One region of the Clostridium senegalense genome, then DNA from elsewhere that is predicted to be linked to it. Evidence: riboswitches for the same ligand, from Rfam matches in the RefSeq annotation. Region 1 holds a riboswitch; each other region holds the start of a gene.
The links. Region 1 has a riboswitch for cobalamin ahead of KQI36_RS11095 (ABC transporter substrate-binding protein). Riboswitches for the same ligand answer to the same signal wherever they lie in the genome.
Positions count from the first base shown of each region.

Region 2: linked by a shared signal. The riboswitch ahead of KQI36_RS13320 (ABC transporter substrate-binding protein) and the one ahead of KQI36_RS11095 (ABC transporter substrate-binding protein) in region 1 are both predicted to bind cobalamin.
Region 3: linked by a shared signal. The riboswitch ahead of hemA (glutamyl-tRNA reductase) and the one ahead of KQI36_RS11095 (ABC transporter substrate-binding protein) in region 1 are both predicted to bind cobalamin.

Region 1 covers NZ_JAHLNC010000006.1:118-10,926, reverse strand. The annotation lists gene KQI36_RS11125 (ABC transporter ATP-binding protein) at 1-33, opposite strand, end outside; gene KQI36_RS11120 (GntR family transcriptional regulator) at 83-457, opposite strand; gene KQI36_RS11115 (ABC-2 transporter permease) at 476-1,153, opposite strand; gene KQI36_RS11110 (ABC-2 transporter permease) at 1,166-1,810, opposite strand; gene KQI36_RS11105 (ABC transporter ATP-binding protein) at 1,847-2,716, opposite strand; gene KQI36_RS11100 (GntR family transcriptional regulator) at 2,731-3,102, opposite strand; cobalamin riboswitch at 3,718-3,872, shown strand; gene KQI36_RS11095 (ABC transporter substrate-binding protein) at 3,982-5,037, shown strand; gene KQI36_RS11090 (FecCD family ABC transporter permease) at 5,045-6,124, shown strand; gene KQI36_RS11085 (ABC transporter ATP-binding protein) at 6,131-6,895, shown strand; gene KQI36_RS11080 (CGGC domain-containing protein) at 6,909-7,235, shown strand; partial or broken gene KQI36_RS11075 (NAD-dependent protein deacylase) at 7,412-8,098, opposite strand; gene KQI36_RS11070 (RNA-guided endonuclease InsQ/TnpB family protein) at 8,262-9,386, opposite strand; tRNA gene KQI36_RS11065 (tRNA-Asn) at 10,447-10,521, opposite strand; rRNA gene rrf (5S ribosomal RNA) at 10,527-10,644, opposite strand.
Region 2 covers NZ_JAHLNC010000008.1:47,253-58,061, forward strand. The annotation lists gene KQI36_RS13300 (MarR family winged helix-turn-helix transcriptional regulator) at 220-675, shown strand; gene KQI36_RS13305 (Dph6-related ATP pyrophosphatase) at 804-1,451, opposite strand; gene KQI36_RS13310 (ABC transporter ATP-binding protein) at 1,462-2,217, opposite strand; gene KQI36_RS13315 (FecCD family ABC transporter permease) at 2,222-3,244, opposite strand; gene KQI36_RS13320 (ABC transporter substrate-binding protein) at 3,234-4,148, opposite strand; cobalamin riboswitch at 4,303-4,476, opposite strand; gene KQI36_RS13325 (phosphotransferase) at 4,673-5,494, shown strand; gene KQI36_RS13330 (DMT family transporter) at 5,522-5,962, opposite strand; gene KQI36_RS13335 (DMT family transporter) at 5,974-6,396, opposite strand; gene KQI36_RS13340 (cyclic nucleotide-binding domain-containing protein) at 6,962-7,651, shown strand; gene KQI36_RS13345 (histidine phosphatase family protein) at 7,702-8,262, opposite strand; gene KQI36_RS13350 (Type 1 glutamine amidotransferase-like domain-containing protein) at 8,539-9,207, opposite strand; gene KQI36_RS13355 (YdcF family protein) at 9,289-9,882, opposite strand; gene KQI36_RS13360 (class I SAM-dependent methyltransferase) at 10,515-10,809, opposite strand, start outside.
Region 3 covers NZ_JAHLNC010000008.1:157,068-167,876, reverse strand. The annotation lists gene KQI36_RS13855 (L-lactate dehydrogenase) at 202-1,158, shown strand; gene KQI36_RS13850 (CBS domain-containing protein) at 1,388-1,849, opposite strand; gene KQI36_RS13845 (DUF2383 domain-containing protein) at 2,194-2,652, opposite strand; gene KQI36_RS13840 (CbiQ family ECF transporter T component) at 2,876-3,571, opposite strand; gene KQI36_RS13835 (energy-coupling factor ABC transporter substrate-binding protein) at 3,553-3,834, opposite strand; gene KQI36_RS13830 (energy-coupling factor ABC transporter permease) at 3,836-4,555, opposite strand; gene hemL (glutamate-1-semialdehyde 2,1-aminomutase) at 4,844-6,127, opposite strand; gene hemA (glutamyl-tRNA reductase) at 6,162-7,385, opposite strand; cobalamin riboswitch at 7,646-7,821, opposite strand; gene KQI36_RS13815 (hypothetical protein) at 8,064-9,065, shown strand; gene KQI36_RS13810 (GNAT family N-acetyltransferase) at 9,332-9,844, shown strand; gene yfcE (phosphodiesterase) at 9,950-10,495, shown strand.

The DNA.
Region 1 (10,809 bases):
TGTTAAATTCTTTACTTCTAATATATTTTCCATATAAGCTCTCTCCTTCTAACTATATCTGTAAATAAGTTTTGCAAACTATTTACTTTTCTTCATATAAAACTTCTAGTATTTCTTTCATTTCATCTAATGAAAGCTGTATCTTTTCACTTTCCTCTATTGCTTTTGTAAAATACTCTTCTATATTTCTTATAATAAGTTCCTTTACAAGCTCCTTATCTTGGGCCGAAACGAAAGACCCCTTTCCAGGTACTGTATAAATATAACCATCTCTTTCAAGTTCTTCATAAGCTCTTTTAGTTGTTATTACACTTATTCTCAAATCCTTAGCTAAAGCTCTTATTGAAGGCAATGGTTCGTTTGCAGATAATTTATTCATAAGTATATCATCTTTTATCTGTTTTTCTATTTGAGAGTATATTGGCTCTCCTGAGGAATTGTTTATTATTATATTCATCTTCCTCCTCCTAACTGTTTATGATAAATCTTTATTACAATATCCCTTTATTGATAAAGTTGTTATTATCCCATAAATCACTAACCCTATTAAAAATATTAATGGTATTATTAAAAATCCATTTTCTATGCTTTTCATAAAGAAACCTACAACTTTTTTTGAAGCCGCTGGAAATATTTTTTCTGCTAAAAAAAGCACTAACATTGGTAAATATATTATTCCTAATAGTGTAAATCCACTATATTTTACTGCCACATCATAACTAGCTTTATAAAAAATATAGTTTGGAACACATATGATCACTACATAATATAAAAATGAGAATGATTGAGAAAACAACAACATCTTTAAATCTTCACCACTTATTTTTCCCAAAATAAAAATTATAGACAATAGAAATATTGATGTTATAAAATACACTAATAAGTAAAAAGTATATTTGCTTACTACTACATCTTTTCTATCAACAGGAAAACTATTTATTAACATATCATAATATTTACGTGTCTCTTCTGTTGCTGTAAATTTATTTAATATTATTGGTATAAATAAAGTTGCAAATATATATATTGGGAAATAAACTGGTGCTTTAGCACCAATTAGCGTTAAAACTACCATAACGCATCCTACAAGTAAATTCATTATAATTAATGGATTTTTGCTAGTTATTATATCTTTTTTAAGTAATGCATTCATATATTATACCTCCTATAGATCTCTTTTTTCATATATTACAACAGATAAAGTAGCTAATATCCCAGTTATAGCTAACACTGCTATAACAAGTATTATATTAAATTGAATGCTTGTATTAGAAAGTAATTTTACTATATTACCCTCTAATTTAAACTTGAAAATATTATTTATAAACATAAATCCCATCATAAAAACTATAAGTGTTACATAATAACTTATCTTAGCTGCTTTAATTCCTAATGAAAAATATGAAAAATAATACATTGATAAAATTACTAATGAATAAAACAATATAGATTTTAATGAATGTATATTTACTCCTACAAATTTTGTAGGAATTGCTATTAATAAAACTTCATTTAATATTATTGATACTATACATCCTATCATTGCCACTACTATTGACGATATAAATTTACCTAAAACATAATCTTTTCTTGTACAAGGATAACTAAGTGTAGACTTATAAACACCATCTCTATTTTCAAGTTCTGTATTACTAAGTCCTCCTATTACAAAAACCATAATAAGATAATTTATAAAATCTTGTCCTTGCGTCATAGCTATTACTGCCATACTTATCAGTAACACTATAAATTGTGAACCTTTTAATGATAAAAGCTGTATTTTCAGCTCTCTTTTTATTACATTTAACATCTTAATCCGCACCCCATTACATCTTTAAATTCATTATTATATATTTCCAACTGCTTCTCTGCTTTTAAATACCATAATATCCTCTAATGTTGGCTTTTCCAAAATCACACTATCTTTAAATATAGCCTTTATTTTTGATACATTATTAGTTAAAGCCTCAAATCCAAAACTTGTTATATTTATTGATATAAATGCTTTTCTATTTTCATCATTTAATAAACTTTTATCACCTTTTACAATTCGATATTCTTCCAATACATCAATTGTAGGTTTAGAAAATTCTATTTTTCCTTTATTAATATAAGTTATATAATCAGATATTCTTTCAAGGTCTGATGTTATATGTGTTGATATTAAAATAGCTATATCTTCATTTTGAATTACCTTTTGAAATATATCTAAAAGTTCTTCTCTAACAATTGGATCAAGACCTGCAGTTGGTTCATCCATTATTAAAAACTCAGCATTGTGACTAAGTGCTATAGCAATTGCAAATTTCATTTTCATACCCTTTGAAAGTTCTTTTACTTTTTGATCTTCATTTAATCCAAATATCTTTAAATATTTGCTAAAAGTTTCAAAACTCCACTGCTTATAAAAGTTAGAAATTATTTTAGCATTTTTCTTTATAGATAATTTTTCATAATAAAAACAATCATCATATACAAAACCAATTTTTTCTTTTATTTCTTTAGAATACTTAACATTATCTTTTCCAAATATCTTAATTTCTCCACTATCTCTTTTTAATAAATTCATTATTAATTTTATTGTTGTAGTTTTACCTGCTCCATTTTCACCTATAAATCCCATTATATATCCTTTTTCTAAATTAAAAGATACATCATCTAATTTAAAATTTTTATAGGTTTTTGTTATATTTTTTATCTCCAAAACATTTTTCATACTCCTCAACTCCTTTAATACTTATATATAATTTCTAATTTTTCTTTCATATTATCTAAGGATAAATCTATTTTTTTCCCTTCATTTATGCCCTTTAAAAGATATTTTTTAACATTATCCATTATAGTATATTTTATAAATTCTTTATCCTTATTTGAGATAAAAGTTCCCTTTCCTGGAACTGTATAAACAAATCCTTGCTTTTCTAATTCTTCATAAGCCCTTTTAGTCGTTATTACACTTATTTTTAATTCCTGTGACAGTGCTCTTATAGATGGTAATATATCATCTAATATAAGTTTATTTTCAAATATTGATTTTTTAATTTGTTCTTCTATTTGTGAATATATTGGCTTTCCAGAAGAATTATCAATTACAATATTCATAATACCCCTCTTCTTCAACATTATTTATATAGTGAGTATACCCACTATATACAGTTGTAGTAAAAAAAATTATTTTTCTATCTTTTCTCGTTTTTTAAAGAAAATTAAATGCTCCAAAATTATAGCTATACAAAACATTATAATTATAAACATAATCTTCATGAATCCTATTTCCTTTATAAATTTTATTTTCAACTCGTATATATCCTATATACACAGTATATACTCTATATACACACCTTGTCAATAAAATTTAAATTAATTTTTTATAATTATAATTATCTTCTATAAAAATATAAATAAAAACTAAAGCAATCAAAGCTTATTCTAAAAAAGTACGTTTAATATTATTAGGAACATAGTGAGTAACAATCACCACAACTATTTAACTGTTCACTATTAACTTTTAACTAAAAAAATCTGCTAATTATTGATAAAATATTAATTTAAATTTTCTCATTTGATAACTAAATAAGTTTAAAAGTTAACTTGGAACTCTATATATTTGAACAATTAGTTATAAAAATTAATCATTTCAAAATTATTTGACATATTTTTTAATTTATGATAAGCTTTTCAATGATAATTCAATAAAATTTTAAGTTAAATTCAATTTAACTTACTTTTAGAATAGGTTATAAAAGTAAAGTCACTTTTATATAAAAGGGGAAGTTGGGTGCAAATCCCACGCGGTCCCGCCACTGTAAAAGATTATTTTTTCTATATCAATAATCTTTAGCCAGAATACCTGCCTATTTTTTCACTACAATAGCCTACGAGAGATGGGGATAGTGTTTATATAAGTTTGTACTTATACCTATTTAGCCACTTAAGGTTAAATAGGTTTTTTTATTTATAAAAATTAAAGGAGTTTTATTTATGAGATCAAAAAATATGAAAAAAACAATTATGAAAACTTTATGTACTACACTTTGCATTGCTATGACAGTTTCATTTATGGGTTGTTCTAGTAATAATAAGTCTACTAATACAAATAGTGTATCTACTGAAAACAGTTCTACCAAGGAAAATAAAAATTCAAGCTATCCTGTAACTATAAAAAATTATAATGTGAATAACGAAGAAATTGAAATTACTTTTGATAAGGCACCAGAAAGAGTTTTAACAACTAACCAAACTACAACTGAATTGATGCTAGACTTAGGATTAGAAGATAAGCTAATTGGTACATGCTATTTGGACAACCCTATATCAGAAAAAGTTAAAGACAAATATGCAAAAATTCCAGTTGTATCTGAAAAATATCCTACTAAAGAGCAAGTTTTATCTTTAAATCCTGATTTTATATTTGGATGGAAAAGTGTCTTTGCCGATAAAACACTTGGTGATGTAAGCGAATGGATAGGCAGAGGTACTAATACATTTGCTCAGCGTAATACCGTTAAATCCGTTGGAAATTATACTGTTGAAAATTTATTTAAAGATATTGATGACTTAGGAACTATATTTAATATAAAGGATAAAACAGATAAATATATACAAGACAATAAAGATAGATTAACTAAAATAGAAGAAAAAACAAATTCTATTGACAAGAAAAAAACAACATTAATTTTAGAATCTGAAGAAAAAGGTGATTTTAGATTATATGGCAAAAATGATCTTGTAAGTGATATGGCTTTAAAAGCTGGATTAGAAAATTTAGGTGAAGAATCTGGAACTGTAAGTTTAGAAAATATAGTTAGTTTAAATCCTGACACTATTCTTCTTATACATGATGGCGATGGAAAAGATATTCACGATCCTGAAATTGCTAAAATTTTCACTTCTAATGAGGCCTTGAAAAATGTAACTGCCGTTAAAAATAATGCAATAGTTGTTACTGGGCTTGCTGAAACTTGGGCCGGTGGAATTCGTGTAGTAGATGCTATTGAACGCTACTCTAAAGAATTATATCCTGAATTATATAAATAGGTGATTTATGAAAAATAAAAACTTTTCAAATATACTAAGTAAATATAATTATTTAATAGTTATTGCTTTAATGTTGCTTTTATTAGTATCTATAGTTTTAGCAGTGTCTATAGGTTCTGTAAAACTTCCTGCCACTGATGTTTATAGTATAATTTTAAATAAACTTTTTGGTACAAGTTTAAAAGGAAAGTCAATTCCACAGGCATCTATTGATATAGTTTGGCAAATACGATTGCCACGAGTTTTTCTTGGTGTAATAACTGGGTTAGGATTATCTCTTGGTGGAACGGTTATGCAAGCTACAGTGCAAAATCCATTAGCTGATCCATATCTTTTAGGGATTTCCTCTGGAGCCACACTAGGTGCTACTTTTTCAATATTAATTGGTGCCTCTACATTATTTACTGGAGTTTTACAAAATACAGGTGTAACCTTTTGGGCTTTTATAGGAGCTTTACTCGCCTCAATAGTAGTATTTAAACTTTCTAATTTAGGTGGAAGAGCTACATCTGTAAAATTAGTTCTTTCTGGTATGGTAGTTAACTTAATATGTTCTGCTTTATCAAGTTTTATGATTTATCTTACAAACGATAACAGTGCCCTTCACTCACTTTCATATTGGAGTATGGGTTCTTTAACTGGTGCTAAATGGACAAACTTACTGATACCTACAATTATAGTTGTATTTTTTATTATAATCTTTATTATACAATCTAGGGTTATGGATGTAATGCTTTTAGGTGATGAAACTGCTATAACTTTAGGTATAGATTTAAATAAATATAGAAAGTTTTATTTAATTAGCGTTTCAATTTTATCAGGGGTTCTTGTTTCATGTTGTGGAATGATAGGTTTTGTAGGATTAGTTATTCCTCATATTACCCGTAGTTTAGTTGGTTCAGACCATAAGAAACTTTTACCAACTACTGTACTGCTAGGTGCTATATTCTTAGTTTGGGCAGATGTGCTATCCCGTATAATACTGAAAAATATGGAAATGCCTATTGGCATAATTACTTCACTTTTAGGTGCACCATTTTTTATTTATATTATGATAACACGTGCTTACGGATTTGGAGAAAGGTAGCTTATTATGAATTTAGATATTAAAGATTTAAATGTTGCTTTTGGTAATAAAACTATTGTAAATAATGTCTCTTTAACTGTAAAAAATGGTGAGTTTGTTGGATTAATAGGTCCAAATGGAAGTGGTAAATCTACCCTTTTAAAGTCTATATACAGAGTATATTCTCCTAAATCTGGAGTTATGCTTTTGAATGGAAAAAACCTCTTAAATATACCAATTAGAGACGTTGCTAAAAATTTAGGAGTTGTTAGTCAATTCAACAATCTTGCTTTTGATATGACTGTAGAACAAATGGTTTTACTAGGTAGAAGCCCTCATAAAGGTCTTCTTGAAATTGATAACGATAAGGATATTGACATAACTCATGAAATGCTTAAAAAAGTTGATATGTTTGATTATAGATATAGAAGTTTTTTAACTTTATCTGGTGGTGAAAAACAACGTGTTCTACTTGCAAGGGCACTAGCTCAACAAGTAAAATTACTTATTCTTGATGAGCCCACTAATCACCTTGATATAAAGTATCAACTTCAAATATTAAGGTTAACAAAATCTTTAGGTATTACTGTAATTGCTGCATTGCACGATTTAAATTTAGCTGCTTCTTATTGTGATAAATTATATGTTATGCATAATGGTAATATTGCTGCAACTGGAGCACCTAATGAAATATTAACAAAAGAGCTTATTAAAGATGTTTATGAAGTAGACTGTACTATTCACAAATATCCAAATAAAAATTCAATTTATATTACTTTCGAAGACTTTTAAAGGAGGTATTTTTATGTCAATAGCAATTATGTCTTGTAGAAAATTAGTTGGTAAATGCGCTGGAACTGGATGCCTTAATGCTTTTAATAACGATTTAGACGCTTTTACTATTTATAAAAATAAAAAGGAGACTTTGGCTAGTTTTTTCTATTGCAGTGGTTGTTCAAGCACATTAGGAAACGATGAAGATTGGCAACATAAAATAAATCAATTAAAGAATAAAAATGTTGATACTATTCATATTGCTCTTTGCATAGAGGTTGAATGTGATAACTACTCTAAACATGAAAAAATATTAAAAGCTAATGGCTTTAAAGTAATACATGGAACCCATAAGTAAATACATATATTATAAAGAAGTTAAAAAGTAGGTATCATATATATACCTACTTTTTAACTTCTTTATTTAATATCTTAAATATTTCTAAAACTTCTTATTTTATATTCCATATCTATTAATTTTAATTATTACATATGAAAACAAGCTCAAATTTAAATCTATTTATCAAATTTCTATTACAATTCTTTTAAAGCTTCACTTAATACTTTTCCAATAGAATCCTTTATAACTAAATTAGCTTTATTATCATATGGTGTAGCTTCTTTATTTATAAGAATTAAATTTTTTCCTTTAAAATATTCCAATAATCCTGCTGCTGGATACACAACTAGAGAAGTTCCACCTACAATAAATGTATCTGCTTGTGATACTGATAAAATTGACTTTCTTAAAATATCACTATCTAAACTTTCTTCATATAGAACTACATCTGGCTTAACAGCATCACCACAAACCTCACATACTGGTATGTTATTATTACTTTTTAACATATAATCCAAGTTGTAAAATTTATTACATCCCATACAGTAATTTCTATGAACCGAACCATGTAGTTCTAAAACATTTTTAGATCCAGCTAGTTGGTGTAACCCATCAATATTTTGAGTTATAATAGCATTTAACTTTCCTACTTCTTCTAGTTTAGCTAATGCTTTGTGTGCTAAATTAGGCTTGGCATCTTTAAAAATCATTTTATCTTTATAAAATCTAAAAAATTCCTCAGTATTACTTTTAAAAAAACTATGACTAAGCATTACTTCTGGTGGGTAATTATATTTATTTTTAGAGTTATATATTCCTTGATTAGATCTAAAATCTGGAATATTACTTTCCGTTGAAACTCCTGCTCCGTTGCATAAAACTTATAAAAAGTTATAAATATATAAATTTTACTTTATTTCCTTCTTCGTAGAACTCTATTTCAAAGTTATTTCTAACATTCTACTTTAGTTTGGTGTAGTTCTCTAAAGGCTTTAATTCGGATACAACGAATCCTACTAAGATTAGTAATTTCTCAAAATTCACCTATACTAACCCATAATTACCAAGATTAATTGAAGCATTCTTATCTCTATCAATTTCAAATCCACAATTATCACATACATAAATTCTATCTTTTAGTTTTAAATCAGATTTAATTTGACCACAACATGAACAAGTTTTACTACTAGGATAAAATCTATCAACTTGGATAAAATCTATACCATTAAATTCACATTTATATTTCATTTGTCTAATAAATTCATAAAAACATTGTTCTTGTATCGCTTTTGATAAATACTTATTTTTCATCATACCACTTATATTTAAATCCTCCATTACAATTCTGTATGGATATAGTTTAATTATTTTATTTGTAGTTTGATGTGTATGATTTAATCTAATATTTGATAACTTCCTGTGTAATGATTTAATTTGCTTTTCTAATTTAATAATATTATTAGTTTTAACAAATTTATTACCTTGTTTATTTGCTTCATATTTTCTTGATATTTGTCTTTGCAATCTTTTTAATCTCTTATTCAACCTTTTAACTCTTTTTGTTTTATTAATATTTTTAATAGGCTTATCAAGACAATTCAATATTGCTAAATTAGATATTCCCAAATCTATACCAATTGATAAATCTTTATTTAAAGTAGTTTGGTTTTCTTCTACTTCAACTCCAAAACTTAAGTACCAGTACTTACCATCAAAACTGCAATACGGATTACTATATTTACAATTTGGTATTTTATAATTAGTTTTGAATTTAACTTTTCCATTTTTTTCTATATTGCATATATTATTTTTAAAATGTAAACGGTCATATCTTACATAGAAACTTTGTCTTAATTTTCTCTTAGATTTAAATTTAGGATATTTACCTATCTTTTTAAAGAACGATTTAAACGCTTTATCTAAACTTCTCATACTTTCAACCATTGTGGTATTTGAAACTTCATTTAACCATTTAAAATCATCTTGTTTTTTTAATTGAGTAAATTCTTTTCTTACATCTGACATATTATATTTAATTCCTTGCTGATACAATTCATTACATTTATTCAATGCCCAATTGTAAGTAAATCTGCTACAGCCTATTGATTTTAACATTAATAACTCTTGCTCTTGTGTTGGTAATAATCTTATCCTTATTGATTTCTTCATAATTTAACCTCCTTTCGCATATCTTATCTTTATTTTACCAAGGAAGAATTAAAGAAACAATTATAGGATATTGCAAAAGAACAAAATAGGTCTTTTAATAATCTTATAATTACTATTCTTAAAGATTTTGTATCTAGCATTCAAAAATAGAGTGCTTTTTTATTCTTATATACTTATAACTTTCTATAAGTTCTATGACTATATTCAGTATGGTTCGTTACTCCATACCAGTTCTCTTATGAACTTCTTATGCTTTCACATAAGCGTAGACTATATCATCACCTAATCGGTGTTCCCCACTTCCACCCACTTGAGTGTACTTCCTTTACGGAATAGTCGTTGAGCCTTCCCCTATTCGGGGCTTGGTTGCTGATTACCCATTATTACAGTGTTTAGGATTTAACCATGCACTATCTAACTAATTTTTTCTACTTTCGTAACCTTCACGCTTGATTTTATTTCATATCTACGTTGTAGTTTAGTTAGCTTTAGGGACTTCCAGCAGTTCAAGGAATTTTGGATGATTCTAAATCATCACTCCATACTCTTTATGAATATGGGAGGCTGTCAACAATTTTTTATAACTTATTTATAACTGTTAGTTACCTCCTAAAAATACAATGTTAGTACTATTTTTTATAATATCTTTTAATAATTCTATTTTATCCATAAAACCCTCACTCAAATTTTTTTATATATCAAATTAGAATTTAATATATAAATATTATATATAACCAAATAAAATTATGCATCAATTTCTATTAATATTTTTAAATTTTATTTAATATAAATTACAACCAAAGGTCTTTTATGCATTCCAAATTTCTAAATTAATATATTCTATTTAATATGAATATAAAATTTTCACTTGAATTTAAATTTAAATTTCAATTTAAAATCTACATATACTTATTATTTATCTTATTACTTATCTTATTCACTAATCTAAAAAACTTTCTATGGGTTATAATCCATAAATTTTAAAAATCAAATAGTAGTTATTTAAAATTTTTTAAACATAAAAAAAAGAAGTAGATATTCTACTTCTATGTTTCCAAAATGGCTCCGCGAAAAGGATTCGAACCTTCAACCTATCGGTTAACAGCCGAGTGCTCCACCGTTGAGCTATCGCGGAATATTACCTGGCAACAACCTACCCTCCCACACAGTCTCCCGTGCAGTACTCTCGGCGTCTAGAGGCTTAACTTGCCTGTTCGGAATGGAAAGGAGTGTTACCCTCTAAACCATCATCACCAGATTTTAAATTAATATAAGCTGCGTACTGCGTCGTCAATTTCCTTCGTTTCTATGCTCATTTATATAAATAAACTCCGCTTCTCACTCAGTCATTTCCTAACATTACTTGCTTCTCTTAATTTATTACTTAAATATTAATATTTTTATATTAAATTGTTCAGAGCTT
Region 2 (10,809 bases), on a different contig from region 1:
TTATAATTATTATTTATATCTATGATTTTTTTTAATTTTGGTATATAATAATTATAGTTTTAAATAGTTATGTTTTTTAATAGTTATATTTTTTAACTATTATTTTCTAAGTATATATCTCATAAAAAAGAAAGTCAATAAAATTTTTATATTTTTTCGATTGTATAAATATGTAAGATTAATTAAAATAGGGTATAATGTTAAAGGGAGGAATTTTTAATGAATAATAATAAAAATCTAAAATTAATTGCTAAGGATTTTTTAACTATAGTACCATTATTTCAAAAAAAGCTTGTAAAAAGAAATTGTAACTTTTCTCAAGATAATTTAAATCATTCTCATTTTCAAGTAATGGCTACTTTAAAATTCTATGGTAAGCAGCCTATTTCTGACGTTAGTAAAAGACTTTTTATATCTATGCCTAATATGACCAAACTTCTAAATAAGCTTATTGAAAAAGAAATGGTTGTTAGACTTCCTGATGATAAAGATAGACGAATAATCAATATAGAATTAACACCACAAGGTGAAAAATATCTTGATGAAAAATATAATGAAGTATTAGATACTTTAACAAGTAAATTTTCTACATTATCAGAAGATCAAATAGACAAGTTAGCATTATCTATACATAATTTAAAGGAAGTTCTTACAGCAATAAGCTCTGAGGATTAATTTAAGCTTATACTTCTTAAATAAATTATAATAAAAAATTGCAGAGTTCATTTTATAATCTTTTATCTTATAAAATGAATTCTGCAATTTTTTTAATTCAATATAATTCCGAACTTTTTAATAACATGTTATCTTATATCTAAGTAACCATATCCATTATTTGTTATATTTCCGTTTGTAGTAAATTCTATAGGAAATTTAAAAAGTGGTCCATCAAAAACAAAAGTGTGATATTCTCCGTTTTCTCCACAAGGATCCGCACCTGTGCCTTTTATTTTCCCAACTAAATCTTTAGTTAAAATCTTTCCTAAATAATTCTCATCCAAATATTCTAATTTAACATTCTTCAAAACTGCTTTAAACCCAGTTTCTATAAATTCATAGGTTATTTCTTCCCTGTTACCTTGCCATAATGGGAAAACAGCTTCCATACCAACCTTTTCGCATCTTTCACTACACCACTGTCTATGTTGCTCAATATCTATATCCCCAAAAACACAAGTAGTTACGCCTTGTTCTTTTGCTTTTTTTAATGCATTCTCAAAAGTTGCTTCGTACTGATTTCCTTTACACTTTACTAACATTAATGGAATATTCATTGATTCCGAAACTTTTTCTAGCATTGGTTCTGGAATTCCATGAAACCAACTTCTATTTAGACTCTCATCAACTGTAACTAATAACCCACTTGGAATATGGCCTTGATTAACCATTTTATAAAGGGCTAATGTACTATCTTTTCCACAACTATATGACATAATAAATTTCTTTTTCATAATGCTTCTCCTACTTCCATTTCTCTAAAGCTTTAACCATAAATTCTTTTATATTCAGTCCATAAACCTCTTTAAGTCTTTCCTCTTCTAATACATCACTACAACTACCTTTAGCTATAATATGTCCTTCTTTAATCATTATTACTTCTTCGCTAAACATCTGAACTAAATTTAAATCATGCAATACACCTATTACCGTTTTATTCTTTTCTTTAGTCCATTTATTTATATGTCCTAATATTTCTATTTGAGATTTTAAATCTAAGTGATTTGTTGGTTCATCAAGTAAAATTATATCTGGATCCTGAGCAAAAGCTCTTGCTAAATATACTCTTTGAAGTTGGCCACCAGATAACTCTGTTATCATTTTATCCTTTAAATCTAATAACCCTACATTTTCTATACAGCTTAAAACTAATTCTTCATCATCTTTTGAAAGCTTAGAAAATATTCCATCAAAATGTGCATATCTTCCTAAAGCTACTGTTTCAAAAACTGTATAAGGAAAATAAATTTCAGATGTTTGTGTCATAAAAGCAATTTTTTTTGCAAGTTCTTTTCGTTTTATTGTCTTTAATTCTTCTCCATCTATATTTATTTCACCTTTATACTCTATAAGATTTGCTATTGCCTTTAACATAGTAGTTTTTCCGCATCCATTAGGCCCTACTATCGATAAATTTTGCCCTCTTTTTACTTCTATAGATATATCTTTAACTATATCAAAACCATTGTAACCACAATATAAATTTTTTATTTTCAGCATATTATCACCTATTTCTTTTATTAAAGTATAAATATCCAAAAAACGGCGCTCCTATAAGTGCTGTAATTGCACCTACTGGCAATTCTGATGGCGATACTACTGTTCTTGCAATTAAATCTGTAATTACCATTAATGAACCACCAACCACTATACACATTGGAATTACTATTTTGTGATTAGATCCAAATATTTTTCTTACCATATGTGGTGTTATTAAATCAATAAAACCAATTACACCACTTAACGCCACTGCAGTTCCTGTTAATATTGCAGTAGCTACAAATAATAATTTTTTTACTTTTTCAGTTTCAACACCTACTGATTTTGCCTGTTCTTCTCCAAAACTTAAAATATCCATTTCTCTACAATATCTTAAAACAATTGCCATTCCTATTATAAAAAACGGAATGCCTGCTGTAACATATGACCATCCTTTCATTGCAAAAGAACCCATTTGCCAAAGCGTTATTGTTTTTATATCTTCACTAAAAAATGATGAAATTGTTGTTAAAAGAGCATTTGTAAATAATGAAAATACTATACCTGCTAAAATTATAGTGCTATTTGATAAACCTTTATCTACCTTGCTTGCAAAGGCAATTACTAAAAATACTGTTATTATACCAGATAAAAATCCTATAAACGGTAATGCTAAATTGCCTATAAACGGTATTGAAATATGTAAAACTATGTATATTCCTACACCTAAAGAAGCTCCTGATGAAACCCCCAAAGTATAAGGAGATGCTAATGGATTTTTTAAAACTGATTGAACTACTGCACCACTTACTGCCAATGCTGAACCTACTAAAAATGCTAAAATCACTCTTGGAAGCCTAATAACCCAAATTATTGATACATCTTTAGGCTGTATCCCTGGTTGTAGTGGTATATTAAATAATTTATTTCCAATTATTGAAACAATATCACTTATACCAATATGGGAACTTCCTATAGAAGTTCCCATACAGATTACCAAAAATACTATTGGAACAGCCAATATTAGTAATAATTTTTTATTTTTCATATTTGTCTGGATATATAGCTTTAGCCATTTCTTTTAAAGCTTTTACTATATTTTGGCTTCCACGTGATGATGCGTTTTGATTTATTAAATAAACTTGTTTATTCTTAACTGCATTAACATTTTCCCAACCTGGACGTTTTAAAATTCCCTCTACTGCATTTGGAATATATTCTTCATTTGTTAATATAACATCTGGATTAGCTGAAATTACATTTTCTTCACTAGGTGCAATCCAGCTATTTTCTTTAACAAAAATATTTTCTCCACCTACTATTTGAATCATTTCATTTAAGAATGTATTATTTCCAAAACTGTATAATCCTGATGCTGATCCTATTTCAAAATAAACTTTTTTCTTATCTGTAATTGATTCTCCTACTTTTTTTATTTTATCTATTTCACTTTTCATGTCGTCAACAATTTTTTTTCCTTCTTCTTTAGTTCCAGTAAGTTCTGCTAAGAAATTGATATCTTCATATACTCCATCTACGCTATCACTGCTTGGTAGATATACAACAGGAATTCCTGATTCTTTTATAACTTTAAATGGATCTTCATTTCCTTCTTTATTATGACCTGAAGCTATTACAATATCTGGTTGTAGTGCTATAATTGCCTCTGCATCAGGGTTTCTAAAATCTATTTTAGTTATATCTTTTTTAATTCCTTCAACATCTGCTGAATATGTATCAACAGCTACAAGTTTATCACCTAAACCTAGTCCCATTAAAATTTCAGTATTTGATGGCGCTGTAGAAATTATTTTTTCTAATTTTTCTGGCGCTGTGAATTCGTTTCCTTCTCTGTCTTTCATAGTTGTAGTTTTGCTTGAACATCCAACTAATAAGACTAAACTCATTATTGCTGATAATAATACCAATAGAATTTTCTTTGATTTATTCATAATTTTTCCTCCAAATTATATATTTATTAATAATTTTATATTTATTATTCAAAATAAAAAAGACACACCCGTAGGTATGCCGTAATACACTAAATTATTTTACTCTTTAAATAAAATAACATAACATGTACCCTAATATTCCACCCACAGAGAACTATAGTACAATTAATAGGCAGGTCTCCCGACTTTGCTTCGTCCTCCATTTTACCTTCCCACAGTTTATACTGCAGTGGCTTATAAAACTTCGTCAGCTTCACGGTTACTGGGTCAGTTGAAGATTCTCACTTCATTCCCTATTAAGAAAAACACCTATAATATAATGATAATTTTTATAATTGTAACAATTATTATTATATTATGAACATATATCTATGTCAATGTCTATTTGTTAAGTATTTTTAAGTATTAGTTACAATTATATAATAAATATTCAATAATTTTACATATAAATTTGATATTCTTCTTATTTTTACAATAGTTATATATGTTATAATATGTTTATTAAATTTTGTGTAGGTGATTTAATGATAAAAAACGCTAAAAATACTGTTAAACTAACCCGACTTGATGGGTTAAATAATTTAAATTATCTGTTAAGCTATGATGATAAAAACTATTTTTTGAAATGTAATTTTAAAGATAAAAATAAAAACTTTACTTATGAATATAACCTTTTAACCTTATTAGACCTTAACCACATATGTCCTAAAGTAATCTATAAAGATACTTGTAGCTACACTATAATAAGTGAGTTCATTTCAAATTCACGTATAGATGAATCTACTTGTACAGACCCAAAATTTCTTTTAAGTTTATCTAACAAATTAAAAAATATGCACAACCTAAAATGTGATTATATATATAATCCCTTTAATGAAATAAGAAAAAAACTAACTATACTAAAAAAAGTCAATTTTAAATTTTCTAATGAATTTATATTTATAATTAGCAAACTTGACGCTATTGAAAACATTTTGTGTAATGATATAAATTATGGTTTATGTCATAATGACTTAAACCCATCAAATATCCTTTATAAAAATGATGAAGTATTTTTAATAGATTTTGAATTTAGTGGAATGTGGGATATTTTTTATGATATTGCAACATTTTGTTGGCTACTAGACGATAATTCTAGAAAAATATTTTTAATGTCTTATTTTAATAATTTTTCACAGGAATTACATCTTAAATTTAAAAGATATCTTTTTGTAGTTAAACTATGGAATATATGTTGGAGTTATGTAAAATCATTCTCTTCAACATCTGATTATGATTATAAAAAAGGTGGCGATCTTGTTCTTATAGATCTATATAATGACTTAAAAGACGATAAGTATTTGTAAATACTTATCGTCTTTTATATATGTTTTTTAATTATCACTGCATATCTTATTATCTACCTTGGAGTTGTATAAAATTCCTATTGTAACTACCATGGCACCTAATATTTTATTAATTTCTATCTTTTTATTTATTAAAAAATCAATTATAATACCAGCTACTATCTGACCTATAAATAGTAATAACATACTATAAACCACAGGTATTTTGGGTATTATTATATTAGAAGTATATACTATAACAACACCTATAATGCCACCACAAAATACAAATATAGGTATATTTTCAAATTCCACCATAGATAATTCAACATTACTTCCTACAATTAAAAGCACTATCATAGAACATAACAGTCCTACAATATAATTTATTAAAGTACTTTGTAATACTCCTATTCTTTTTCCTAGCGATGAATTAATTACCATAGATAAGGTTGTTAAAACTCCACCTATTATTGCAAGTATATACAAATTTTCTCCTCCTATCCTATTGTCATTACTATTAACCCTACTATTATAATAGTAAATCCCATTAACTTTTTAATATTAAACTTATACTTTTTCATTCCAAACAAGCCATAATGGTCTATACATGAAGAAAATATTAACTGTCCAAATACAGCCAACGATGTAGTTAATGTAACACCTATTCCCCCTATTGTTATAATATTACTTAAAGTTAAAGCTACTCCTACAGCACCACCTAGAAATAAATATTTAGGAACATCTCTTTTAATGCTTACACTTTCTCTTTTTATTATCATAATTAAAATTATTGCTATTAGTCCAACTAAATGAATTATTATAAGGGAATACATTGATCCAACTTTACCTTCTAATTGACTATTAAACGTAATCATAACAGAAATTAAACTTCCTATAAAAAGTGCTAAAATATTATACATTGTTAATCACCCCAATACTATATAGAGACAAGCTCCAATTTAAACTTATTCATCAAATTTTTGTTATCAGTTGAGAAAAATAAGTACAAATATAGTTAGTTAAGAACCTAGAAGTTTAAATCTTCTCACATTAAACTCATATAAAGTTTAAAGATAATAGAAGCATAATTAAGTATTTCAATTAAAAAGAGATAATTAATAATTAAGAGTTCAGAAGGAAAGTAATACCACTTTCTTTTAATCTAATAATATAATTTCCTTTGCAAATTTATAAAAATATACGTTGAGAATTACTAGGAGCAAAGTGAATAGTAATAGCCACAACTGTTAACCATTCAATCTTAACTTTTAACTAAAATAATCTGTAAACTATTAGTATAATATTAATCTTAAATTTTCTCATTTGATAAGTTCATAAATTTAAAAGTCAGTTTGGAACCCTATAACTTAATCAAATTAGATATATAATATCAAAATAATAATCTATTATATAGGACAAATGTCCTATATAATAGATTTAAATAGAATTTTTTTAATTTTTGAATTATATAAAGGAGTGTTTTAGTTGAAAAAATCTAAAAACAGAAAATTAATAAATGCTTATTTAGAAAAATACGCATTAAATAAATACCTAAATGAAAGTTTGTCTCTATGTTGCGAACTTCATACATTTGACAAAAATGAAATGATTTGTACTCTAAATGAAGATATGAAATATATATATTTCTTAGTTAAAGGTAAAGCAAAAGTTTATACTCTTCTCTCTACAGGCAAGTCATTACTTATATGCTTTATAACACCTCTTTCGGTAATGGGGGATATTGAATTTTTGGATAATTCAGCTGCTGATTGTTCTGTAAAAACAATTGAATCATGTCACCTTATAGCAATTCCTATTGATAAAGTTAAAAAACTTGCATATGATGATTCTGTTTTCTTAAGATTTATAATATCCTCTTTAGAAAAAAAGCTGAGAAACAATTCTATTTTTAGCTCAATAAATATGTTATATCCATTAGAAAATAGATTTGTAAGCTATATATTATCCTTACCTATTAACAATAACAATACTGTTGAAATAGATGAATTAACCCATATATCCGAGCTTCTAGGTTCTAGCTATAGGCACTTAAATAGAGTTATTAGAAATCTTTGTGAAAAAAACTTAATAATAAAAAATTCTAATTTAATAACAATTTTAAATATGGATGAACTAAAAAAGTTAGCAAGAGATATATATATAAATGAAAAATAATAAAAGCTATAAACTATTAAAAATAAATAGTTTATAGCTTATTTACTACGTTAATTACTTATATATTTAAACTTAACAAAATTTTCACCTTCAAATTCTAACATAACAACCCACGGCATTATATTTTTTATTCTTTCAAAATGCTCATATTTAAAAGTTACATCATAATAGTTTATAATAGTACTTAATGCTGTACCATGAGTTCCTATAATTATGTTTTTATTATTATTTTTTCTTAATATACTCTTTAAAGCATTTATATTTCTTTGTTGTACTTCTAATAAACACTCACCATCTTCAATTTTATAATTGAAATCCCTCCACTGATTTTTTGCAAAGCTATCAAAATCATCTAGCCATTTATTACAAATTCTTCTTTCTCTAAAATCTTCTACAATATTAATCTTTAAATTTAACATTTGTGCCACAGGTAAAACTGTATCTATAGCTCTTTTATACGGACTTGAATACACTTTATTTATATCTTTATTCTTAAAAAGCTCACATAAACTTTCACTATCTTTAAGACCTTCATCGGTCAATGGTCTAGTCAGATCATCCAAAATTTTAAAGTCTGGTTTTGCGTGTCTTACAAAATATATTTTAGTCATAATGATTTCCCCCTTTATATTGCTTTTTAACTACTATTATAATTATATTACCATAACCTCTTCATCCTAGATTACCTCTCTTGTTTCTTTAAAACCCACACTTTTATAAAATTTTTTGTAACAATATTTTCAGGTACAACACTTGTAAAAAACTTAATTTTTCCTAACTTACACCTTAAATTTTTCAACAATTTCATGATAACAATTCTTCCATATCCTATTTTGATACTTTTTATCAATCATAAGTCCACTTAATTTTCATCTATTTGTGTCATGTTAATCTCTATTAAATTTAGTTACATCCCCAATTAATCTAATTTTATCACTATCTAAAATTATACCTCCAGTATCTTTAATAGCATAAACTGTAGTTGCCTTTTCTTCTAATGCTTTTTTTATACAGCTATTTTCCATATCAGTTTCTGCATAATGAACCTCAATATAAAAATTTTCCTTTATTAAACCTAACCCTTTTAAATATATAAATTCAGGATAGTCTTTATCTGGCGATATATAATAATTATTTAATTGAATCAAAGCACCTGCACTTACACCTATAACTATTTTGCTTTCATTTATACTACTGAGTATATCTTTCTCTAAAACGTGCTCAACTGCCATATCTGGGAGCCCACCTGTTAAAAATACAACATCACTACTCTTTATTACCCTTTCCATATTATCTTTGGTATCTTTAAAATAATTGATAAAAGTAATATTTTCTTCACTAATACCTAAATCTATAAAAGGCTCAACTATTTGCTTATAATATTTACCTGTTTCCTTGTTATATGCTCTTTCCCAATCTACAGAATTACATATAGCCTTATTACTAAAAGCAAAAGGAACAACTACAACTTTATTATAAGAATGTATATATTTTTTTATGGTATCTCTAGCCCATTCTTCATGAAAATTATATTGACTTAATAACATATTCACCATATTATTGTCCCCCTTTTTATAATATCTTTTGGTAGCTTATTTATTGATTTCAATTTAATTATTAACAAAATTTCATCAAATTTATTCGGCAAATTCCTTGATATACTCCTTAAATTGTGAGCCACATCTTGTTAACTCACCCATAACTCTCTCTATTCCTTTATCTGTCTTAAACCAATTACTCTTATTTATTCCTTGTACCTCACATGGACAAATTATTAATTCTGAATCTGGATATGCCCACTTATAATACATAAGGCAACGCCTTGCATGAAAATTTTTACAACAAATTATTGCTCTTCTTATATTCAACCCTAACTTATCTGTAACCATACGAGATTTGAACGCGTTTTCATATGTATTTTCAGCATTGTTTTCTTTTAAGATTGCGTTTTTATCAACACCATTCTTAATTAAAACATCATAAAAGAAGTCCCATTCTGTGTTATATGCATTATTATATTCATCTGTTTTTGATGATGGACTTGGAAAATATCCATACTTAGGACTGTATTTTCCAGAAGGTAAAATAAGTGGTGCATACTTATTCTCCCAAAGTTCTGCTGCTTTTTCCCCTAATTCAGCATAGGACCCTCCAGGTATAAAAATAATATCTGCTTTTTTAAGGTTATTTTCAAAAAATATAAAATTTGTTATATCATTTATAGATTTCATTCTTCCCCCCATAAACTATTTAATAAGTTTATTTTTAATTTAATATATATTGGATTTTGGAGCCTTATTGTTTTTATTATAGAACTTTACTTGTCCCATATCTTTCTCCATTTCCCTTAAACTTAAAGTTCTTTTTCCATAGCTAAAAACTCCATTTCACCCTTAACAGTTTTTTCAATGAACTCATTAGTTACTTTAAAGTCTAAACTTTTATAAAGCCTAATTGCTCATTCTACCACTTTGTTTCAACAAGAGAAATCAATCCATTTGCTGGGGTTTCACCCCAATGTATATCAATCTAATATTATTTCTGAGCTTTACACAAACTAATTTACAGACTAAAGGATTTGCTAATACATATCGGCTTCCTTTTTTAAATATCCTATTTCGGTTTAATAATAAATTTATTTTGTTTTCTTATATAGGATTCCAAGTTGACTTTTAAAATTACTCATTCCAAAACTTGGATACCCGAAATAGTGATACTAGCTCATAAGCACCTAAACTCAATACTTAATTCTGTATAAAAATATTTTTAAGTTATTAAATAAATCTAAATTTGAGCTTGTATCCCTATATTAAAGTATCTTCTTACTTTTTAATCTTTATTACATTATATATTGTTGCCACGCCTATAGTTTGTCAGCCTTTGTTGCTATCCAAGTAGGAATATAAGTATCCAATAAATCATTCATTGCCTTATCTTCATAGAAGCCTGAAATAACAAAACCTGCTTCTATTTGTCCATGTATTTGATCTTCTAAAGTATGCCCAAAACACATAGGTTCATTTTGATCTAAAACTAACTCTTTAAATTCTTCTTCTGATAAATCTTTTAGATCTGAATATGGCACCTTATGTCTAACTACTAAGTTGCCTTGTTCTAGTTCTTTTAAGTCAAATATATATTGAATTGGATTATCGAAA
Region 3 (10,809 bases), on a different contig from region 1:
GAAATATGTAGTTAAATAAAAATTAGATGTTTTTAAAAACTGTTAATTAATTAACTATTATTGAGATTAATGAAATTATATGGTAATATAATTATAAACTTACTGGTAATACCAATAAACCAATAAACCATTAAGCCGCATTTTGATTGTTTACTAGAATTAATTTATATTAATTTAAAATCTTTAGGAGGTAGTTTGAAAATGATAAAAAAAAGAAATTCTACTAAAATATCAATTATAGGGTCAGGTGCAGTGGGTGCAACTACTGCATATTCATTAATGTTATTAGGAGTTGCTACAGAATTAGTATTAGTAGATGTCAACAAAGCAAAAACAGAAGGCGAAGCTATGGATTTATCACATGGAGCAGATTTTGTAAAACCTGTAAATATAATAAGCGGAGAGTATAAAGATACAAAAGACTCCGATATTGTTGTAATTACAGCTGGAGCAGCACAAAAGCCAGGTGAAACAAGACTACAATTGGTAAATAAAAATATTAATATATTTAAATCAATAATTCCAGAGGTTGTAAAATATAATAAGGATGCTATCCTATTAGTAGTTTCAAATCCAGTAGATATATTAAGTTATTTAACTTATAAGTTATCTGGATTTCCTAAAGAAAGAGTTATAGGATCAGGTACAGTTTTAGATACATCAAGACTTAAGTATGAAATAGGTAAAAGGTATAATATAGATCCAAGAAATGTGAACACTTATATCATAGGCGAACATGGTGACTCAGAAATAGCTACTTGGAATATAACTAATATTCAAAATATCAAAATTGATGAATATGCTGATAAAGAAAATTTTGAATATAATGATAAATTTAAAGAAGAAGTCTATGAGAATGTTAAAAATGCAGCTTATGAAGTTATTAATAGAAAAGGTGCTACTTTCTATGCTGTGGCTTTAGCAGTAACACGTATTGTAAATGCTATATTAGGAGATGAAAAAACTATACTACCAGTTTCAACTTTGGTAGAAAATTACTATGGAATTAGAGATGTTTATTTGGGATTACCATGTGTAGTAGGTGGGACAGGTGTTGAAAAAGTGTTAAATATGGATTTAAGTGAATTAGAAGCAGATAATCTAGTTAAGTCTGCAGAAACTTTAAAAGAAACTTTAAATAATGCTTCAGGATTATAGAAATAGATATTAATTGAGAATTTTGTTAAAAGGTCTAATTATAATTAAAGATTTGATTAATTATAAAGTTTTCTATTATTATTTTTAATTTAGATTTTATTAAATTAAATTATTAATTTATAACAATAATTAGAGGTAGTCAAATTTTAGATTACCTCTTAACTTATATGGTTCCAAGTTTAAAATTACTGAAAAATAGAGAAAATAGCTAGGCTAAAGCCATAGCTATTTAATTATTTGCTACATTTTCTAAAATTTGATAATGTGGTGAAGTTTTATATTTATTTTCGTTAAAAATACGTTCATAACAATAAGATATTATATCACTTCTTTTTATTATACCTATAAAAATGTTTGAATCATCAACTACAGGCACAAAGTTCTGAGACTTTGCTGTTAAAATTAAATTTTCTATATTAGAGTTTATTGAAACAGCTTTATTTTGAACATGTCTAGGAATTTCTTTTATTAAAACCTTTTCGCTATTTTTCAAATTAATATCAGTATCATTTTTTAATTTCCAAAGAATATCCCCTTCAGTCAAGGTGCCAACATATCTGCCTTTTTCATCAACTAAAGGAATTGCAGTATATCTATGATATTCCATTCGCTCCATGGCTCTTCTCATCGAAGCAGTAACTTTTTCATGTACTACTTGACTTTTCGGAGTAAGGAAAAAAGCAATATTCATGTAATCATCCTCCAATTAAGGCATTAAAAATAAATTTATAGTTTTATTTATGCCTAATTTAAATAATTATTTATAAATAAAGATTTGTACTATATTTATAAATAATCATTTAAGTATTAAACTTGTCCTTAAAATAAGTTATGTATTAAAAAATACAATTTTAAAATCTTCCCTATATAATATATTATACCAATTTAAATGGCATTTTTGTTACAAAATAGTTAATTTAAATGGTTAACATGAAATATAGGAACATATGAATAACATATGAAGGAATATTGTATGATTTTTATACAATATTCCTTCATATGTTTTGATTGTATTTATGTAGATGTATAATTAAATTAATAGTTTCCAGTAGATAATGATTTTATAATGTCAAGATGGTTTTTATAGTCTATTAACATGGAATTAATTTTATTTATAGTATCTTTATCAAGAGAATTACATTCATTAAAATGTTTTTCAGTCATTGTATATCCAAGATTACAAGCATTATATACTTCTTCTAACAGATCTTGTGTTGAATGAATTGTAATTTCATTTTTAAATTCATTAAATAGTTCAGAAGCTTTACCGATAATACCAACAGAGTATGAGGGTGTTCCACCAATACTTTGTATTTTATTACTAAACCATTGGGCTTGGGTTTTATAATCATCTTGTATGTTTAAAAAAGCATGTTTTACATCTAAATTTTCTGCCTTTTTAATATAACTATCAAAGGAATCTATGCCCATATATAATCCTTTTAAAAAATCATTTAATTCATTGACAAAATCATTATTATTTCTAGTGTTCATGAAATCACTCCTTAGTATAACATATGTAATAAAATTTTTATTATATATGTATATCATTTGCAAAAAATAAAAATCTATGACAATGATAGATAAAAAATTATAATTAGATTCAAAGTGATAGCTAGAAAATTTAATGTTATTATGAAAGAACATAAGTAAAAAAGCAAAACTTAAGTAAAGTGAAAATAATTTATTTAAGTTTTACTTTTTTATTTATATTAAATTAGATAAAACATAAAGCCAATAATATGATATTATACATAAACATCATAAGCATAAACTTATAAGATAATTTAGATGTACATTGAGCATAATAATGACGTCCTGCATAACAACGATTGTATAATCCATCCTGAATTTCTGGCCAGCGTTTAAGTGTATTTAAAAATAAAAGCCCTGCTAGTTTAGACATATTTTTAATTTTACTTTTAAAGCTATGAAATCCATGTCTACAACTCATTGCATTATAGATACTTGAAGCTTCATCGTTAATTAATAATATGTAAAGCTCCATTGATTTAGCTATATCGCAAATATCTTGTAATGGAGTTATTTTGGATACTAAAGAAAGTATATGATCAAGTGGTGTTGTAAGTGTTAAATAAGATATGCACATACCACCTGAAACACCTTTTAAAATAATTACAAGTATGTAATTAAAATTATAAACAAATAACAATGTTATTGAAGATAATAGTGAAAAGGATAATATACCTATATTGAATTTTAATACTATGTCTTTAGGATTATTAGCTTTTATGTGAAGAATTAAAAAAATAAATATGTTTAATATAAGTGGAAGAGGTTTATGTACAAATCCTAGAATAATCATAGGAAAAATGCATAGGCATAACTTTTCCAAGGGATGCCTATGACTTTCTTTGCTTATTTTTGAATAAGCTATGATTGTTTTGAGCATTGAGTCTTTCTACCTACATAATAGCCAATAAAACCTGCTCCTATAGCTGCTTGTAAACAGAATAATAGCGTTTCTATTTCTCCAGATGGTGGTTCCCAGATATGGCTAAACCAAGGTTCATAATCACCATCAATTTCAGCTATAACTTCTTCCATTTGATCATCTCCACCTACAAATTCACTTGTAGAACCATAATAAGCTAGTGGTGCAATTATAAGAAATGCACTTAAAATTATTAAGATAATAATATTTTTCTTTTTCATCTTATATCATTTCCTCCAATGTATGTAATTCCTCTTTTGAGTGTTTTTCAATAAACTCAAATATTATAACAGTAAATATTCCTTCAACAATAGCAAGTGGAACTTGAGTCACTGCAAATATTGCAAAGAATTTTCCAAATGCAGCTATTACACTTCCGCTGCCAGAATGAGCAAGAGCCATTTGTATAGATGTTATTAAATAAGTTGATAAATCACCTAAAAATGCGGCTAAAAATATAGCAACTTTTTTATTTGAATTCTTAAAAATCTTGTATATAAAGAATGAAACAAATGGTCCTACTATACCCATTGAAAAAACATTAGCTCCTAGAGTTGTTAGTCCACCATGAGCAAGTAAAAGTGCTTGAAATAAAAGAACTAGAGATCCAACAACACTCATAGCAAATGGTCCAAAAATAAGTGCACCTAAAGCTGTTCCTGTAGCATGTGAACTACTACCTGAAACAGATGGTAATTTTAATGCTGATATAACAAAGCAAAAAGCCGCAACTAAAGCTAAAAGCATTTTTAAATCTTTGTTAGTGCTTGTCTTAGTTTTAATTTGTTTTATACCTATAATAATAAAAGGTATACAAAGTACAAAATAAGTAATGCACCAACCAGGACTTAAAAATCCTTCAGCTATATGCATTGCAGAAGCTGTATATGGTATAAATAAGCATAAAAATAGTGCTAAAAGTAAAGTATGTTTTTTTCTCATAAAAAATCCCTCCATATTTTAATAATAAATTTTATAATATTTTTAATAATAAACCTTTATAATTGATTTTGTTGATTGGAAAAATTAAAAAAATTAATTATAGTTTAAATTTTCATCAATAAAGAACAAATTTTACTTTAAGATATGATAATTAAAATCATTCTCAAATTATTTCGAGTACAAATATATGTATATAAAAAAAGTAGGGGAACTACGAGGGAATGGACTTTAAGTTAAAAATAACCTAATAGTTCCCTACTAAAAATAAACATTAGTTAAATATTACTTTTAAAATTCAAAATTTTTAAATACATCTAAGAATTTATCAATATGCTCATCCGTATGTTTTACAGATAAGAATAAAGCTTCAAATTGAGATGGAGCAATGTATATTCCGTTTTTTAATAAGTAAAGATAAAATTTTGAAAATAATTTAGTATCACAAGTTTTGGCATCATCATAATTAGTTACCTGAGCTATATCAGTAAAGAATATAGTCATCATTGCACCACATCTATTTATTGTCATAGGTATACCTTTTTCTTTTGCAATTTTAAGCATACCATTTTCTAATTTTGAGCCTAGTCTTTCAAGATGTGTATAGTATTCAGGGTGATTATAAAGTTTTGTTACTGCTGAAAGACCTGCTGCCATAACTACTGGATTTCCAGACATAGTTCCAGCTTGATAAACAGGACCTACTGGTGATAGTTTTTCCATTATCTCTCTTTTTCCACCATAAGCACCACATGGAAGTCCACCACCCATTATTTTTGCATAGCAAACTATATCAGGAGTTACATCAAATAATGTTTGCGCACCTTTATATGCAACTCTGAATCCACACATAACTTCATCAAAAATTAAAAGTGCTCCATATTCTTTACAAAGACTTTCAAGTTTTTTCATAAACTCATTAGATGCTTTTATAACACCCATATTTCCAGCAACAGGTTCTATAATAACCCCAGCTATATCGTGTCCATACTTTTTGAAAATTTCTGTTATACTTTCAATACTGTTGTAATTAGCTATTAATGTATTTTTTATACTTTCTTGAGGAACTCCTGCACTTCCAGGTATACCTTCAGTCATAACGCCAGAACCTGCACTTACAAGGAATCCATCAAAATGACCATGATAACATCCAGCAAATTTTATGATTTTATTTTTTCCAGTATAGCCACGTGCTAATTTAACAGCGCTCATAGTGGCTTCTGTTCCGGAATTAACCATTCTTATTAAATCTATATTGTCTAGTGTTTCACATAGATGTTTTGCAAGCTTTAATTCTAAGTTAGTTGGTGCACCAAAAGCTATAGATTCACTACAACATGTTTTTATAGAATTAACTATATCTTCATCGTTATGACCAAGAATCATAGGTCCCCAAGCACCAATAAAATCAATATATGTATTTCCATCTTCATCAGTTATTGTTGCGCCATTACCACTTTTAATTACTGGAGGGGTAATTCCCATATCTTTTAATGCTCTAACAGGACTATTTACACCGCCAGGTATGTACTTTTCTGATTCTTTAAAAATTTGATTACTTTTTTCTAAATTCATAAATAAAACCTCCTTAAGTTATATGCAATGTTTATTAAATATCGCAAAAAATCTTTTCAATAATTGATAATGCTTCTTTGCCTTTACCATTTAAAGTTTCTTCTTTTAAAACTTCAATAGCCCTATTAACGTATGCATTGCTAGTACTTTTGATAAGTGTTTCCACTAACTTATCATTATCCTTTGTAAATTTTTTTTGAGTGTATGTTTTAAATCTGGTGCTATATATTATGTTGCTTTTTTTTATCATTTTCATAATATGAGGAGATAGGGATCTAAGCTTAACCCATTCTAAATACTCATACATGTATTTTTTTACTATGTAATAATGTTCTTCCATTAAAGTTTTTCTTAATTTTTTATTTTCAGCATCTATAGTATGAATTTTATCTATGTCATAAACAGTTATATTAAGTAAATTATCTATAGAACTACAAACATCTCTAGGTACAGCTAAATCAAAAATTAAAAGATTTTCTATGTCCTCAACATCATTTTTTTCAATTATAAAATTCTTTGACGAAGTACAACTTATAAGTACGTCAATTTTATGTAAGTATTTATTTTTATCGTTTACATGAATTATCTCAACTTTATCATTAGAATTTTTAATTAAGTCATCATTTTTAACTTTTTCTATATCCCTACAAGCTATATATAACTTATCAAAATTATTATCATTGACAAGTAAGTTTTTAAAACATAATTTACCTACATCGCCAAAACCTATAATCATAAAAATACGTTTTTGCTTATTTATAGCTTCTTTTATTGCAATGGAAGAAGAAGAAACAGGAATTTTGTAAAGCATAGTTTCTGTTTTGAATTCTTTTCCACATCCAATGGCATTAATAAATAATCTTTCAAGTGGACCTTTTATAACATTAAGCTCTAAAGACTTAAAGTATCCATCTTTAACTTGACCTAATATTTGATCTTCCCCTAATATCTTAGAATGAAATCCACAACATAATTCCATGATATGCCTTACAGCATTTTCTCCTGTAGAAATAAAAGTATATTTCATATCATTAATATCCCAATTTAAAGTTAAAAAAATTTTTTTAACTAATAAATCATTATTATTTTCTTGAGAAGAAAAATATACTTCTGTTCTATTACAAGTAGAGATTATAATAACTTCATCAAGAAAACTTTTAAGTTTTAATAAGTTACTCTCTAAATCTGAAGAATTAATACTAAATCTACTACGAACATCTAAAGTTACATCTTTATTTAACCCTATTAACCTAACCATGTATAAACCATCTCCTAATTACAAGAACAAAATATTTAAGTTTTAAAATAACAATACTTTAGTATTATATACTTATAAATAAAGTAAATGTGTAAATATATTAATTATTATTTAATATTACTATATTAAATTTTATTATATTGTACTAAAGTTTTATATTTACCTAAATATAGGCAATAAAAAAACTCACAAAAGTGAGTTTATAATCAAAAAAATACATAAATATCTTATATAAACAACACTTTCCTTCCGCCCGAAGGTTTGTGATTAGATTTACGGCAGGTCTCCTGACTTACGGGTCAATCTCCTTTTACCTTCCCAAAGCACAAAGCTTCAGTGGTTAAAATTCGTCTCCGTTACAGTAGCGGGGGCTGTAGTGGGCTTACACCACTTTCCCTATTAAACTATTAAAAGTACCATAAAAAGTATTAAATTTAAAATTGTACAAGCAAATTATAACACAATAAAAACAATTTTGAAAGATTATAATTAAAAAAAATACAAAATTACGACAAATCAAGAAAAAAACATGTATAATTAAAAAATAAAGACTATTAAGATGAATTGTAAAATTAGCTAATTTTACAATTGAATAATATATCATTATAATAATATAGGATTAATTTGATAGTAAAAGAATATAAAATGTTAATATATGTATTAATTAGGAGGATATATATGGATTTTTTTAAGGAAAAGCTAAAGAAGCAATCAAAAACGTCTATTGCTTTAACAATATTATTAATTATTGCAATTATATTTATAGGACAAATCTACTATAATGAGAAGGAATTTATAAAGAACTTTAACGATTTCAAAAAATATTTTACAGAAAGAAATGAAGAAAGTGCACATGGTATTTATATTGATATAAAAAAACAATCTCATAAGGAGAAAGTTGATGTATACATATTAGACCAATTAGATGCATTCAAATATAATTTAGAAAACGATTCTATTGAAAATAGTCATATTGATGATGCTAGTAAAGAGTTAAGCTATTTTGAATTTTATTCTGAAAAGTCAGAAAAAGTCAAAGAAGAGTATACTAAAATGCAATCTTATGTGGAGGATTATAATCATTATAAAAATGGATTAGAAGCTTATGATAAGAAAGACTTTGTAAAAGCAAAAGAGGAGTTTGAAAAAGTAACTTCAAATTATAAACAGTATAATGAAGCTCAAACTATGGCTGAAAAAATGAGTGCTAAATCTAAAGAATGGTCATTAAAGAAATGTAATGAATTATTATCTTTAGGTGATATAGAAAATGCTTTAGTTGAACTAGAAAAAGGTTTTTTACTAAATAAAGATGATTCTGATTTATTAAAGGAAAAAGAAAATATTGAAAAAAATAAAATTGAGTATTTAAAAAATAGAAAAGAGATTAGTGGATCTTTAGAAAAAATAAATAAATTAAATTGGATTAAAGATGAAAAAAATATAGTCATAGAAGAAATTAAGTATAAGGAAAAAGATTTTTATAAAGTTACAGAAAAAGATGAAAAAAATCCTAATATATGGGAATATGAATTATATATAGAAAAATTACCAATTGATAATGAGAACACAGAAGAAGAGAAAGACAAAGTGATGAAGGAAACTATTGCTTTGCTTATAAAAGATAAAGAAGAAAAAAGTTTAGATGATTTTATAAAAGAAAATGAAACGAAACAGTAATTTTTTTAAAGGGCGAAAGCCCTTTAAATTTTTTTGTTTTATGTTTAAAATTAAAAATATTTAAAATATTAGCGTTAAAATGAAAAGTTTGATAATATATAAATAAGTTATAATATATAAAAGAATGATATTAGTTAATATCATAGGTTTTGGGTGATATATAGAAAATGCATTCATTTATAAGAAAAGCTATTTATATATAGTTCTTAAAATTATATATAGTATTAATATATCATCTTAAAAAAATAAATAAGGGGGACATTCTTATGGATAAATTTATAAAAAGAGGTAATTTAGTTTATATAAGAAAGCCTGACTTTGAAGAAATTGATTATATAAAAAAACTTTGGAGTGATGAAGATACAATGAGAGATGTAGGAGGCGCAATTCATTATAGTGAATATAAATGGGAAAATTGGTACAAAAGAATGGTTGACCCTGGAAATGGCAAGAATTTTTATTGTTTAATATATAATATGGAAAACACACCAGTTGGGGAAGTGAGTTTTCACGGATATGACAGAAACACTAAAACCGCTGATTTAAATGTTAAAGTTGAAAATAAATATAGAGGCAATAATTATGGGAATGAAGCAGTTATGCTATTATTAGAATATTATTTTAATAGCTATGGTGGTGAGGTTATTTTTGACACTGTTGCTAATGAAAATGGAATAGAAGCTCTTAAAACTTGGAAATTTGAAGTTCTTGAAGAAAAAGGTAAAGAAGTATTATTTAGAATGACAAAAGAAAATTTTAATAAAATGGTAGAGCAATAAAGTAATAACTATTATAATAAAGAAGTAATAAACTAAAGAAAGTGAGGTGTTTTGTTTAGTTGATATAGTTTTATAATTATAACTAGGGTGCTAAACAAAATATTTATGAAGTTATTTTTTATATCTGATATTCATGGATCTCTTAAATATTGTAAATTAGCAATTGATGCTTTTATAAAAGAAAATGCTGATTATATAATAATATTAGGAGATGTTTTATACCACGGACCAAGAAATCCATTGCCAGAGGAATACAATCCTAAAGAAGTTGCAAAGCTACTTAATAATTATAGCAACAGAATAATAGGTGTAAGAGGAAATTGTGATGCAGATGTGGATCAAATGTTGCTTGAATATCCATGCATGATGGATTATAGCACCATTTTATATGGTGATAAAAGGTTTTTTCTAACCCATGGACATATTTATGATGAAGAAAAACATCCTAATATATGTGATGGTGATGTGATGGTATATGGACATACCCATGTACCCGTAGCAAAAAAAGAAAATGGTATATATATATTGAATCCAGGTTCAATAACATATCCTAAAAAAGATAGTCCTAATAGTTATGGAATTTTAGATAAAGGTATTTTTTATATAAAAAAATTAGATGGAAATATAATAAAAGAACTAAAAATTATATAAATAATTATAATGATAAAGTTGTTTTTAAATGGATTACTTTCTTTTTAAAAACAACTTTTTAAATTAAATTATTTAATTAAATTATAACTTATTTGTAAACTATATAAAGATTTACTCCATAATATATTCTTAAATTAAAGTCAAATTTTAATATTATATAACTTTTTTTATATTTAAATTTTAAATGCATAAATTAAGAAGTTAATTTTATAGATTATATTTAAAATCGTTAATAATTTTATTGGTGATATATTGAATGTTGATATATTTCTAAAATTAATGAAATATACCAAAGTTCATTAATTTTTGATAAA